3 regions of the Kosakonia sacchari SP1 genome follow, and region 1 is predicted to be linked to each of the others. Evidence: predicted binding sites of a transcription regulator. Region 1 holds the regulator's gene; each other region holds the start of a gene.
The links. The regulator CRP, encoded in region 1, controls carbon source genes, mostly activating them, when cyclic AMP is high. The targets are predictions, from matches to a motif close to ATGTGANNNNNNTCACAT.
Positions count from the first base shown of each region.

Region 1 (4,217 bases):
GATATTCGCGGCATGGGGCTGCTGATTGGTGCTGAGCTGAATCCGCAATATATAGGCCGCGCGCGCGATTTCCTCTACGCCGCTGCCGATGCGGGCGTTATGGTGCTGAATGCTGGCCCGGACGTCATGCGTTTTGTGCCTTCGCTGATTATTGACGCGCAGGATATCGAAGAAGGGATGAAGCGCTTCGCGGATGCAGTGGCGAAAGTGGTCAACGGTTAAGGCGGCGGTTAAGCCAGATGCCGTGATGCGGGCGCTGACGCCATGCTACCGACGAAATGGTATGCATGGTGTTCAGGTGCCCAATAATCCGCTGTAAATGCTGCTCCAGTGTGCTCATTGGCCCATGCGTTAATGTTTCCGGGGCTTCGAGAATATTCACATCTCCGGATCCTCCCGGCCCGTCATACTCCAGCCGCTGCTGGCAGCGCTGCAGGGCAATTTCGCAGGATTGCAAATAACGTTGCGCCAGTTCCGGCGTCAACATCGTATGTTCGCGCGCCAGCGTCGTCATCGCATTGATATGCTCAACAATAAACTGGCTGTGCGTTACCCACAGTTTCATATCTTCCAGATAACGCGTATTGAATCCCGGTTCCTGCATCGCCTGGTTTAGCGAGTTGAACAGGGCGTTATGCGCCTGGTTCACGCGCATTCGCTGCCAGGCAAGCGGTGTGGGCTGCGGGTTATCGCTTAAGATCAGGCGAATCGCTTCCTGATCTGTTTCCAGCGCATCGTGCGCATTCTGTCGCAGTAAGCCACTTTGCCACTGCGGCCACAGCCAGACCATGCCGCCGAAGGCAATCAGGCAACCAATCAACGTATCTATAAGGCGGGCGACAATAAACTCCTCACCATTTAGTGTCAGCAGCTGCAAGGTGTAGACGGCGGTAATGGTAAAACCCACCATCGCCCAGCCGTAGTTTTTCCGAATAATGAGATAACTGACCAGCGTAATCATCAGCATCGCCGCCAGCGTAAAACCGAGTGGAACATGAAAATGCAGCGTCGCCCCGGCAATCACCAGCCCGGCAATGGTGCCTGCCGCCCGGTGGACAATGCGAACGCGCGTTGCGCCATAACCGTTTTGCGTGACAAACATCACCGTCATCATGATCCAGTAGGGTTTCGGTAAATGCAGGGCGCTGCCCATCAGGCTGGCGATACTGAGCATGACGCTGATTCGCGCGGCATTCCGCAGCGCCGCAGATTTCAGTGATAAATAGCTTTTCAGCGCCGGGAAAAGGGGCAAGCGCCGCTGCTTTTCCGCCATCAGATCGCGGGCATAGAGCGGGCGCTGAGTGCGCAAGACGCGCGCGATACGGCTAAAATGCCAGGCGCAAAACTGCCCAACCGGGTTATCCGGGTGCTGGCGGGCGATTTTTTCCAGCGCGCCAATCTGCTTATCCATGTTGAAGCGCGTGGGATAGCGGTGATAGAGAATGTCGTCTGCCAGCACGCGCAGACGAGCGGCAACGGTTTGTGCGTTCCAGCGGATCACCTGCTCGGCATGGGTTTGTTCCACCAGTTTTTGCACTTCTTCCGGCTGATGCAAACTCACCGAAATGTGCTCTTGCAGATCCAGCCCTACCTGGAAAACCCGCAGTAGCCGTTTGTAATCGTTGTGTTTATTGGCGGCCAGCATATGCAGTTGTTGATAGCACTGGCTTATCATATCCACCGCTTTTTGCTGGCGGGCAAGCAAAGGCGGCAGGGCTTTTTCCGGGTCGGCATGCTGCGTCAGCAAGCTGTATTTCGCCTCGCAGTAGTCTGCCAGTTGCCGGTAGAGCAGGCTGAGAGATTCGCGCAGCGGTTGCTCTCGCCACATCCAGAACCAGAACCAGTTGAACAGCCCGTACCACAACGTGCCCAGCGCATAGATAAGCAGCGGCTCCCATACCGGCATGTTACCGGCAAGGCTGAGCGTAAAGATGGCGGCAATGAGCGAAGCCGGGAGCAGACGGCCGTGCAGTGCGCTGATTTCGGCGGTTACGCCTAAAACCAGCGTCAGCCCGGTGAGGATCAGCGGCAATGGAAGATCTTTCGCCAGCAGTAATTGCACCGCCAGGCTGCTGCCGGCAAACAGGGTTCCGCCAATGATCAGGCGTTTGAAAAAACGTTTATGTGGCGTATCAAGCCCGGCAATGTTGCAGCAGGCGGGAACGAGGGAAAACAGCAGACCTTGTTGTAGATGACCCGAAACCAGACCAATGGCCACAGGTAAACATAACACCAGCGTTTGTCGCAGTGCGTAGTTGATTTCGGGGTGATAAATCAGCCTGCGCCACATGAGGGAAGAAAAACGACGCAGCGCGTAAGCTGCGCCGTTTTACAGATTAACGCGTTCCGTATACGACGATGGTTTTACCGTGGGCGGAGATCAGGTTCTGATCTTCGAGCATTTTGAGAATGCGGCCCACAGTTTCACGGGAACAACCGACGATCTGACCAATTTCCTGGCGAGTAATTTTAATTTGCATGCCGTCCGGATGGGTCATTGCGTCTGGCTGTTTCGCCAGGTTTAACAGCGTTTGCGCGATACGGCCGGTTACGTCCAGGAAGGCGAGGTTACCCACTTTTTCTGAAGTGACCTGCAGGCGGCGCGCCATTTGCGAGGAAAGACGCATCAGGATATCCGGGTTAACCTGGATTAACTGACGGAATTTTTTGTACGAGATTTCAGCCACTTCACAGGCAGTTTTAGCGCGTACCCATGCACTGCGCTCCTGACCCTCTTCGAACAGGCCCAGTTCACCGATAAAATCTCCCTGGTTCAGGTAAGAGAGGATCATCTCTTTACCTTCTTCATCCTTGATCAGCACTGCCACTGAGCCTTTAACGATGTAATACAGCGTTTCCGCTTTTTCACCCTGGTGAATCAGCGTGCTCTTCGACGGGTACTTATGAATGTGGCAATGAGACAAGAACCATTCAAGCGTCGGGTCTGTTTGTGGTTTGCCAAGCACCATGCGCGATTATCCTCTGTTATAAGCTGTCTCAGACACAGGATGAGCCCCTACGTCTGGGGTTGCAATCTAAGCTTCCCGCATCCAGGGAAGCGGACCGTCAGCGTCATCTGCGGTCTCTAAAGTATGATGTCATGCATACATGCGTAACATCCATTTATCTCTGTAGCATCCAGAGTGTTTTAGCATAGCTTTTACCGCCTGTCTCCTGGTGTCTCGCTTCAGCATGACGCAGGTCGCCTTCCGTTGCGAGTTTTGTTATGTACGCGTAATCTGTAAAGAAAATTGCCACTCCGGAGTGAAGAAAATGCAGGCACGTGTGAAATGGGTTGAAGGGTTAACGTTCCTTGGCGAGTCCGCATCGGGCCACCAAATCCTGATGGACGGTAACTCCGGCGACAAAGCGCCAAGCCCGATGGAAATGGTGCTGATGGCGGCGGGCGGATGCAGCGCCATTGATGTGGTTTCTATTTTGCAAAAAGGGCGTCATGACGTGACCGACTGCGAAGTGAAGCTGACTTCAGAGCGTCGCGAAGAAGCGCCGCGCCTGTTTACCCACATCAATTTGCACTTTATCGTCAGCGGTAAAGATCTGAAGGATGCGGCGGTTTCCCGCGCGGTGGATTTATCCGCGGAGAAGTATTGCTCCGTGGCCTTGATGCTCGAAAAAGCGGTGAAGATCACCCACTCTTACGAAGTTATCGAAGCCTGATGCGAAAAGCCCGGCGGCACGTGGCTGACCGGGCTTTCTGCATTATTTGATCTTTTTGCCTTCCATCAGCCGTTGCACCAGCGGCGTCATAATCAGCTCCATCGCCAGCCCCATTTTTCCGCCAGGTACCACCAGCGTATCCATATGCGAGATAAACGAGCCTTGCAACATCGCCAGTAACCACGGGTAATCAATCCCTTCCAGATTACGGAAGTGGATCACCACAAAACTCTCGTCCAGTGAAGGAATGCCTTTCGCGGCAAACGGATTGGACGTATCCACCGTTGGCACGCGCTGGAAGTTAATGTGCGTACGGGAAAACTGCGGCGTAATAAAATTGATGTAATCCTCCATCGAACGCACGACAGAATCCATTACCGCTTCACGCGAATGCCCGCGCTCGCTGGTATCGCGGACAAGTTTTTGAATCCATTCCAGGTTGACGATCGGCACCACGCCCACCAGCAAATCCACATGACGCGCGACATCGTTTTGCGGCGTCACCACGCCGCCGTGCAGACCTTCATAAAACAGCACAT
Region 1 is NZ_CP007215.2:389,905-394,121, forward strand. It holds gene argD (bifunctional acetylornithine/succinyldiaminopimelate transaminase) at 1-222, shown strand, start outside; gene C813_RS24755 (YccS/YhfK family putative transporter) at 212-2,290, opposite strand; gene crp (cAMP-activated global transcriptional regulator CRP) at 2,337-2,969, opposite strand; gene C813_RS24765 (OsmC family protein) at 3,274-3,678, shown strand; gene C813_RS24770 (phosphoribulokinase) at 3,721-4,217, opposite strand, start outside.

Region 2 (4,217 bases), 430 kb from region 1:
AGGAGACAAGAATGATGCTCAGGCCATCGGCCTTAAACTGGTTAATTAATTGATAAATCTCTTTCTTCGCCCCAACGTCGACACCACGCGTCGGCTCGTCGAGGATCAGTACTTTCGGCCGGGTCATCAGACCGCGCGCAATCGCCACTTTTTGCTGGTTCCCGCCAGAGAGCAAACCGATTGCCTGTTCCATTGAGGGCGTTTTCACATTAAATAGACGAATAAAATCACTTACCGCCTGCTGCTCATCTTTGTGTTTCAGCGTTCCGCCCGCATGGCTGAAGTAACGCAGCGCGGTCAGCGACATGTTCTCTTTAACCGACATGCCGAGCACTAAGCCATCGCGCTTGCGGTCTTCCGAAATATAAACAATGCCGTTTGCCAGCCCGTCCTGCGGTGAACGAGTGATCACTTCATGGCCGTCGAGCGTCACATAACCGCTGGTGCGCGGCAGCGCGCCATACAGCACTTTCATCAGCTCGGTGCGCCCGGCGCCCATCAACCCGGCTACACCAAGAATTTCGCCTTTACGCAGTGTGAAACTGACATTTTCCACGCCCGGCCCGCACAGGTTATCGACGGAAAGGCGAATCTCGCCCGGCGCTTTATCCAGCCGCGGATATTGATCTTCCAGTTTGCGGCCCACCATCATTTCAATCAGCGTATCTTCGGTCAGCGTGGCTACTTCGCGCTCGGCAATAAATTGCCCGTCACGGAAGACGGTCACGTCATCGCAAATCTCGAAGATCTCTTTCATGCGGTGAGAAATATAGACGATGCCGCGCCCCTGCGATTTCAGCTCGCGAATGACGCGAAACAGCGATTCGGTTTCGGTATCGGTCAGGGCATCGGTTGGCTCATCCATAATGATGACCTGCGATTCGTAGCTCATCACTTTGGCGATTTCGACCATCTGCTGATCGCCAATCGACAGTTCGCCGACCAGCCGCTCGCTTTTAAAGCGCAGATTCAGCTTCGCCAGCAGTTTGTCGGCTTCAGCAAACATCTTTTTCCAGTCGATTTTGCCAAAGCGATTCACAAACTCACGACCGAGGAAGATGTTTTCGGCAATGGTGAGTTGCGGGATCAGGTTCAGTTCCTGGTGGATGATGCCAATACCGGCTTCCTGAGAGGATTTCGGCCCGGTGAAAGTGGTTTCTTTGCCTAACCACAGCAGCGAACCGGCATCACGGGTGTAGATGCCCGTAAGCACTTTCATCATCGTTGATTTGCCAGCGCCGTTTTCCCCCACCAGCGCCATCACGCGGCCAGAGTAAACATTTAGCGCCGCGCCGGAGAGGGCTTTTACGCCGGGGAAGGCTTTGTCGATGCCTTTGAGTTGTAGTAACGCGTCCATGATGGCCTCAGAAGGTCACGCCAGCACAGAGAATAATATTCGCAAACGGGGAACACTCCCCGCTGCGAATCACCGCATGACTGTCCGCGGTGTGTTTTTTAAATTGCTCGTGCGTAACGTACCGCACGTCGATGTTATTTCCCTGGTGTTGCTGCAGCTGCTCAATATGCTTGAGCAACGTTTCATGGAGCTGCGGATTATGCTGCTTAATCTCCGAGGCGATAATCGCGGACTCAACCTGCATTTCCGCCGTCACCACTTCCAGTACTTGCATAAAGGAAGGCACGCCCTGCGTTAATGCCATATCAATACGTTGTGTATTACGCGGCACCGGCAACCCGGCATCACACACCACCAGCGAATCAGTATGACCAAGACGAGAGATGACTGACGAGATGTCAGCGTTCAGCACACGACCTTTTTTCATTTTTTATGCTCCATCAGCGAAACGTTTCGCTGTATGCAGTGTAGTACGAAGAATGTGCAGAAAACTATCTTGCCGTTACAGAAGTGTGATCGATATCGAAACGTTTCGCTTGTCGAATTGATGAAAAAAACAGCTTTCTTGTTTTAAGTGAAATAGCCAGCAATTAATAACAAAAACCCCTCGTGGAGAGGGGTTTTATCAGCATTAAATTTCGACCTGCGTTCCCAGTTCTATCACCCGATTTGGCGGGATCTCAAACTGGTCAGGCGCGCGCAGCGCGTTGCGCTGTAGCACCAGATAAAGCTTACCGCGCAGACGCAGATACCAGGGGCGTTTGCCCAGAATCAACGATTCATGCGACATAAAGAACGAGGTCTCCATCATGCGACAGTTCAGCCCTTCCAGTCCGCAACGGTGGAACACTTCTTCCACGTTCGGCGTTTCGCGCCATCCGTAGCTCGCCACCACGCGCCAGAAGGTCGGCGACAATTGCTCAATCTGCACGCGACGCACATTGTGCACATACGGCGCATCTTCAGTACGCAGCGTCAGCAGGATCACCCGCTCATGCAGCACCTTGTTGTGCTTCAGGTTATGCATCATCGCGAACGGAATAACGTTCAACGCACGCGACATATAGACCGCCGTGCCCGGCACGCGCACCGGCGGTGATTTCTCCAGTGAGGCAATCATCGCCTCCAGAGAGTTACCGTGTTCATGCATACGGCGCAGCAGACGGAAACGCTCACTCTTCCAGGTCGTCATGACCATGAACATCACCAGCCCAAGGGTTAATGGCAACCAACCACCGGAGACGATTTTGTCGAGGTTCGCCGAGAACAGCGGCACATCGATAGAGAGGAATAAGAGCAGAAGCAGCCCCACCAACACTTTGTTCCAGTGCCAGTTTTTACGCGCCACCGTGGTGGAGAGAATCGAGGTCAGCACCATGGTGCCGGTCACGGCGATACCGTACGCCGCCGCCAGGTTACTTGAGTGTTCGAAGCTGACAATAACCAGCACCACCGCAAAGTAGAGCAGCCAGTTAATGAACGGGATATAGATCTGCCCGGATTCCATCTCCGAGGTATGGATGATGCGCATCGGCGCCAGATAACCCAGACGCACGGCCTGGCGCGTCAGTGAGAACACACCGGAAATAACCGCCTGCGAAGCAATCACAGTCGCCAGCGTGGCGATAATCAGCATGGGGATCAGCGCCCATTCTGGCGCGAGCAGGAAGAAGGGGTTTTTAATCGCTTCCGGCGTTTTCAGCAGCAACGCGCCCTGGCCAAAGTAGTTCAGCACCAGCGATGGCAGCACAACGATAAACCACGCCACGCGGATCGGCAGCTTACCGAAGTGGCCCATATCCGCATACAGCGCTTCCACCCCGGTGATAGAGAGCACAACCGCACCCAGCGCCACAAAGGAGATAGCTTTATATTGCAGGAAGAAATTCACCGCCCACATCGGGTTCAGCGCCTGCAACACCTCAGGATTATCAATAATGCTGCGCGCACCAAGCACCGCGAGAATCAAAAACCACGCCAGCATAATGGGCGCAAACAGCTTCCCCACAAGGCCTGTACCGTGTTTTTGAATCGCGAACAGCAGGGTTAACACCACAATCGACAGCGGCACAATCCAGTCGTCGAGCGAAGGCGCGATAATTTCCAGCCCTTCTATTGCCGACATCACCGAAATCGCGGGGGTTATCACCACCTCGCCATAAAAGAAGCTGCCGCCAATCAGCCCCATGATCACCAGCACCGAGGTCATCCTTGCGGAGGTATTGCGCCCGGCCAGCGACATCAGGGTTAAGATGCCCCCTTCACCGGCGTTATCCGCCCGCATGACGAATGTCAGGTACTTAATGGAGACAACAAAAATCAGCAGCCAGAAGATGAGCGACAAAAAGCCGAATACGGCATCGCGCTCAACGCCAAAACCAAACTGACCAGACAAACATTCACGAAGTGTATAAAGTGGGCTGGTGCCGATATCACCGTAGACAACCCCAATCGCCGCAAGCGTAACCGCAGGTAATGATTGCTTATTATCAGTGCTCATAGACTAATCTTTTGATTGAATGCCAAAATGTGTGCTTAGTCCCTTGGCCCACAAAAAGCGCACAGTATGCACGATTATTTATGAAATCGTACCCCTAAATGCGGCCACATTAATCTGGCGCAAAGAAAATAAAGCCGTTCTTCAGTCTATTACAAGCCCTTTCAGGAACGTCTATACTCGCTTTTGCAAGCCGGATAACACGGCGAAAGGACGCAAATCTATTATGGCTCACTCACATTTATTAGCAGAAAGAATTTCCCGCTTGAGCAGCGCGCTGGAAAAAGGGCTTTTTGAGCGCAGCCACGCCATTCGCCTGTGTTTGCTGGCGGCGCTAAGCGGTGAGAGTGTTTTTCTTCTTGG
Region 2 is NZ_CP007215.2:4,860,900-4,865,116, forward strand. It holds gene rbsA (ribose ABC transporter ATP-binding protein RbsA) at 1-1,357, opposite strand, end outside; gene rbsD (D-ribose pyranase) at 1,365-1,784, opposite strand; gene kup (low affinity potassium transporter Kup) at 1,989-3,857, opposite strand; gene ravA (ATPase RavA) at 4,081-4,217, shown strand, end outside.
Region 2: rbsD (D-ribose pyranase) is a predicted target of CRP. The motif match lies at 1,868-1,885, and genes of this name have one in related genera.

Region 3 (4,217 bases), 1.8 Mb from region 1:
AATTTGTTAACCATTTCTCTTTTACGACACAGCATCAACCGACAGGCGATAGCTTTTCAGCCTCCCTGTTACTTTTTTATCTATTATTATCAATGAGATAAATGAACATCACCACCATGTGATGTTTTCAGACCGATGCTGTGCTTTTTTGCACAAAAAAGCAACAATTGACTACTTTTTAGCACATTCATCTGCGAGAACATTGAAAGTACTAATATCATTTCAATTATGTCACGGCAAGCCCAATAGTATTATGTGACAGAAATAACAGGTGCGATTGCGCGAATTCCGCACAGCAGAGATTCGTTATACTTATAATGCACTGATAGGAAAAAGATTTTCTGATTAGTGTAATTTATTATACTTTCCGCTGTTTTGCGGATTCGTCATATGTTTTGCTGATTTTGCGCGTTCCTTTACAGCGATTTTTCTATATACAACGGTCATCGCTATATAAAAGAAAGCATAACGACAACCGTTTATTTCCTTATTAAAGGAAGAAGTGAATCAGTTCAGCAAACCAGGAAATAGCGATCTCGCCCCCGCGACAATAAACTCAATACCTAGCGCCATAAGTAATAACCCCATAATACGTGTTATTACGTTGATACCCGTTTGCCCAAGCAAACGCACCAGCCAAGGCGCGATACGAAATAGCCCCCAGGAGCTGAGCGCAAATAGCGCGATCGCCACGGTGAAACCGATCAGATGCTCAACGGTGTGGTAGCGTGTTCCCCAAACTATGGTGGAACTGATTGCCCCCGGTCCCGCCATCAAAGGCAAAGCGAGTGGTACCACGCCGATACTTTCGCGAATGGCTGTCTCTGACTTTTCTTGTTTATTCTGCTTATCTTCCCCCAGTTTCCCGCTGATCATCGACATGGCGATAGTCACCACCAGAATGCCCCCGGCAATACGGAACGAATCGATCGAAATACCAAACAACTGCAATATGGCATCGCCAAGAAACAGTGCCGTCCAGAGAATAATGGCTACGGAAAGATTGGCGGTGAGATTCGTTTTATTCCGCGCGGCGGTCATCTGGTAGCTGGTCATGCTGATAAAAACCGGAATAATGCCGACCGGGTTTACCAACGCAAACAGGCCAATAAAAAATTTAAAATAGAGGGGAAGATCGAACACGATGTGCTCCACAGTAGGTTTTGTAACGGTGTCAGATAAATAACCTATCGGCGCGACAGGAAAATCCATGCAGAAGATACGCGTTTTCGCCGCGCAGTTCATCATGATTTCCGTGGAAATTCGCAGCAATACAGCATGTTATTCAGTTGTGGGAATTGTGATAATCTTAGAGCGCGCCTGGCCATATGCCATTAACATTTGCTACAAACGCCCAAAAATGGACTGCTGAAAGGTGTCAGCTTCGCTGAAATTTGATATAGATCACGCATTGCTTACTCAGAAGTGGGTAATCTTGATGGCACGAAAAGAGCTCAAAAGTGTCAGTAAGTGCGTTGTTTCCTCGAGGCTCTTTCAGTAAATCAGTGGTGGATGGTTTAGCGTTAACTCTTTGTTTTTATGAAACTTACGCAACCTGCAGCCGGTCTGTCTATACTTTCCCATTAGGCAGCTGGTTTACTAAAAGAGTTTAAACATTATCAGGAGAGCATTATGGCTGTTACTAATGTCGCTGAACTTAACGCACTCGTTGAACGCGTGAAGAAAGCCCAGCGTGAATATGCCAACTTTACTCAAGAGCAAGTAGATAAAATCTTCCGCGCTGCCGCTCTGGCCGCCGCAGATGCTCGTATCCCGCTGGCAAAAATGGCGGTTGCCGAATCCGGCATGGGTATCGTTGAAGACAAAGTGATTAAAAACCACTTCGCTTCCGAATATATTTATAACGCGTATAAAGATGAGAAAACCTGCGGCGTGCTGTCAGAAGATGACACCTTCGGCACGATTACCATCGCAGAACCAATCGGCATTATCTGTGGTATCGTTCCGACCACTAACCCAACCTCTACCGCTATCTTTAAATCGCTGATTAGTCTCAAAACCCGTAACGCCATCATTTTCTCCCCGCATCCGCGCGCTAAAGATGCTACCAATAAAGCAGCTGATATCGTACTGCAAGCAGCCATTGCCGCCGGTGCTCCGAAAGATCTGATCGGCTGGATTGATCAACCGTCTGTAGAACTGTCTAACGCATTAATGCATCACCCGGATATCAACCTGATCCTCGCTACTGGCGGCCCGGGCATGGTGAAAGCAGCGTACAGTTCCGGTAAACCGGCGATCGGGGTAGGTGCGGGTAACACCCCGGTTGTGATTGATGAAACTGCCGATATCAAACGTGCAGTAGCGTCTGTACTGATGTCTAAAACCTTTGATAACGGCGTTATCTGTGCTTCTGAACAGTCCGTTGTCGTAGTCGATTCTGTTTATGACGCGGTTCGTGAACGTTTCGCCAGCCACGGCGGTTACCTGCTTCAGGGTAAAGAGTTGAAAGCAGTTCAGGACATTATCCTGAAAAATGGCGCGCTCAACGCCGCTATTGTTGGTCAACCTGCTTACAAAATCGCTGAACTGGCCGGTTTCACCGTTCCAACGACCACTAAGATCCTGATTGGCGAAGTGAAAGTTGTCGATGAGAGTGAGCCGTTCGCACACGAAAAACTGTCACCGACGCTTGCAATGTACCGCGCGAAAGATTTCGAAGACGCGGTTGAAAAAGCAGAGAAACTTGTCGCTATGGGCGGTATCGGTCACACCTCTTGCCTGTATACCGACCAGGATAATCAGCCGGATCGCGTTGCTCACTTCGGTCAGAAGATGAAAACCGCGCGCATCCTGATTAACACCCCGGCTTCTCAGGGTGGTATTGGTGACCTGTATAACTTCAAACTCGCGCCTTCCCTGACCCTGGGTTGTGGTTCCTGGGGTGGTAACTCCATCTCTGAAAACGTTGGTCCGAAACACCTGATCAACAAGAAAACCGTTGCTAAGCGAGCTGAAAACATGTTGTGGCACAAACTTCCGAAATCTATCTACTTCCGCCGTGGTTCTCTGCCAATCGCGCTGGATGAAGTGATTACTGATGGTCACAAACGCGCGCTTATCGTGACTGACCGTTTCCTGTTCAACAACGGTTATGCAGACCAGATCACTTCTGTGCTGAAAGCGGCTGGCGTTGAAACCGAAGTGTTCTTCGAAGTTGAAGCAGATCCAACACTCACTATCGTGCGTAAAGGCGCTGAATTGGCGAACTCGTTTAAACCAGACGTAATTATCGCTCTGGGTGGTGGTTCCCCGATGGACGCTGCGAAAATTATGTGGGTAATGTACGAACATCCGGAAACCCATTTCGAAGAGCTGGCGCTGCGCTTTATGGATATCCGTAAACGTATCTATAAGTTCCCGAAAATGGGCGTGAAAGCGAAAATGATCGCTATCACCACTACTTCAGGTACCGGTTCTGAAGTTACGCCGTTTGCGGTAGTAACCGATGATGCAACAGGTCAGAAATATCCACTGGCAGACTATGCTCTGACGCCGGATATGGCGATTGTCGATGCCAACCTGGTGATGGATATGCCGAAATCCCTGTGTGCCTTCGGTGGCCTGGATGCGGTAACTCACGCACTGGAAGCTTACGTTTCCGTACTGGCCTCTGAGTTCTCTGACGGCCAGGCGCTGCAAGCGCTGAAATTGCTGAAAGAGAACCTGCCAGCCTCTTACAACGAAGGCTCAAAAAACCCGGTTGCTCGTGAACGTGTGCATAGCGCCGCTACCATCGCCGGTATCGCCTTTGCCAACGCCTTCCTTGGTGTGTGTCACTCCATGGCGCACAAGCTGGGTTCGCAGTTCCACATTCCGCACGGTCTGGCTAACGCCCTGCTTATCTGTAACGTTATTCGCTATAACGCGAACGACAACCCGACTAAGCAGACGGCATTCAGCCAGTATGACCGCCCGCAAGCGCGCCGCCGTTATGCAGAAATCGCAGACCATTTAGGTCTGACTTCTGCCAGTGACCGTACCGCAGCGAAAATCGAAAAACTGCTGGCATGGCTGGAAAGCATCAAAGCTGAACTGGGTATTCCGAAATCTATCCGTGAAGCTGGCGTACAGGAAGCTGATTTCCTGGCAAACGTGGATAAGCTGTCTGAAGATGCGTTTGATGACCAGTGTACCGGTGCGAACCCGCGCTACCCGCTGATCTCCGAACTGAAACAGATCCTGCTGGATACTTT
Region 3 is NZ_CP007215.2:2,213,740-2,217,956, reverse strand. It holds gene C813_RS33550 (YchE family NAAT transporter) at 508-1,155, opposite strand; gene adhE (bifunctional acetaldehyde-CoA/alcohol dehydrogenase) at 1,633-4,217, shown strand, end outside.
Region 3: adhE (bifunctional acetaldehyde-CoA/alcohol dehydrogenase) is a predicted target of CRP. The motif match lies at 1,393-1,410, and genes of this name have one in related genera.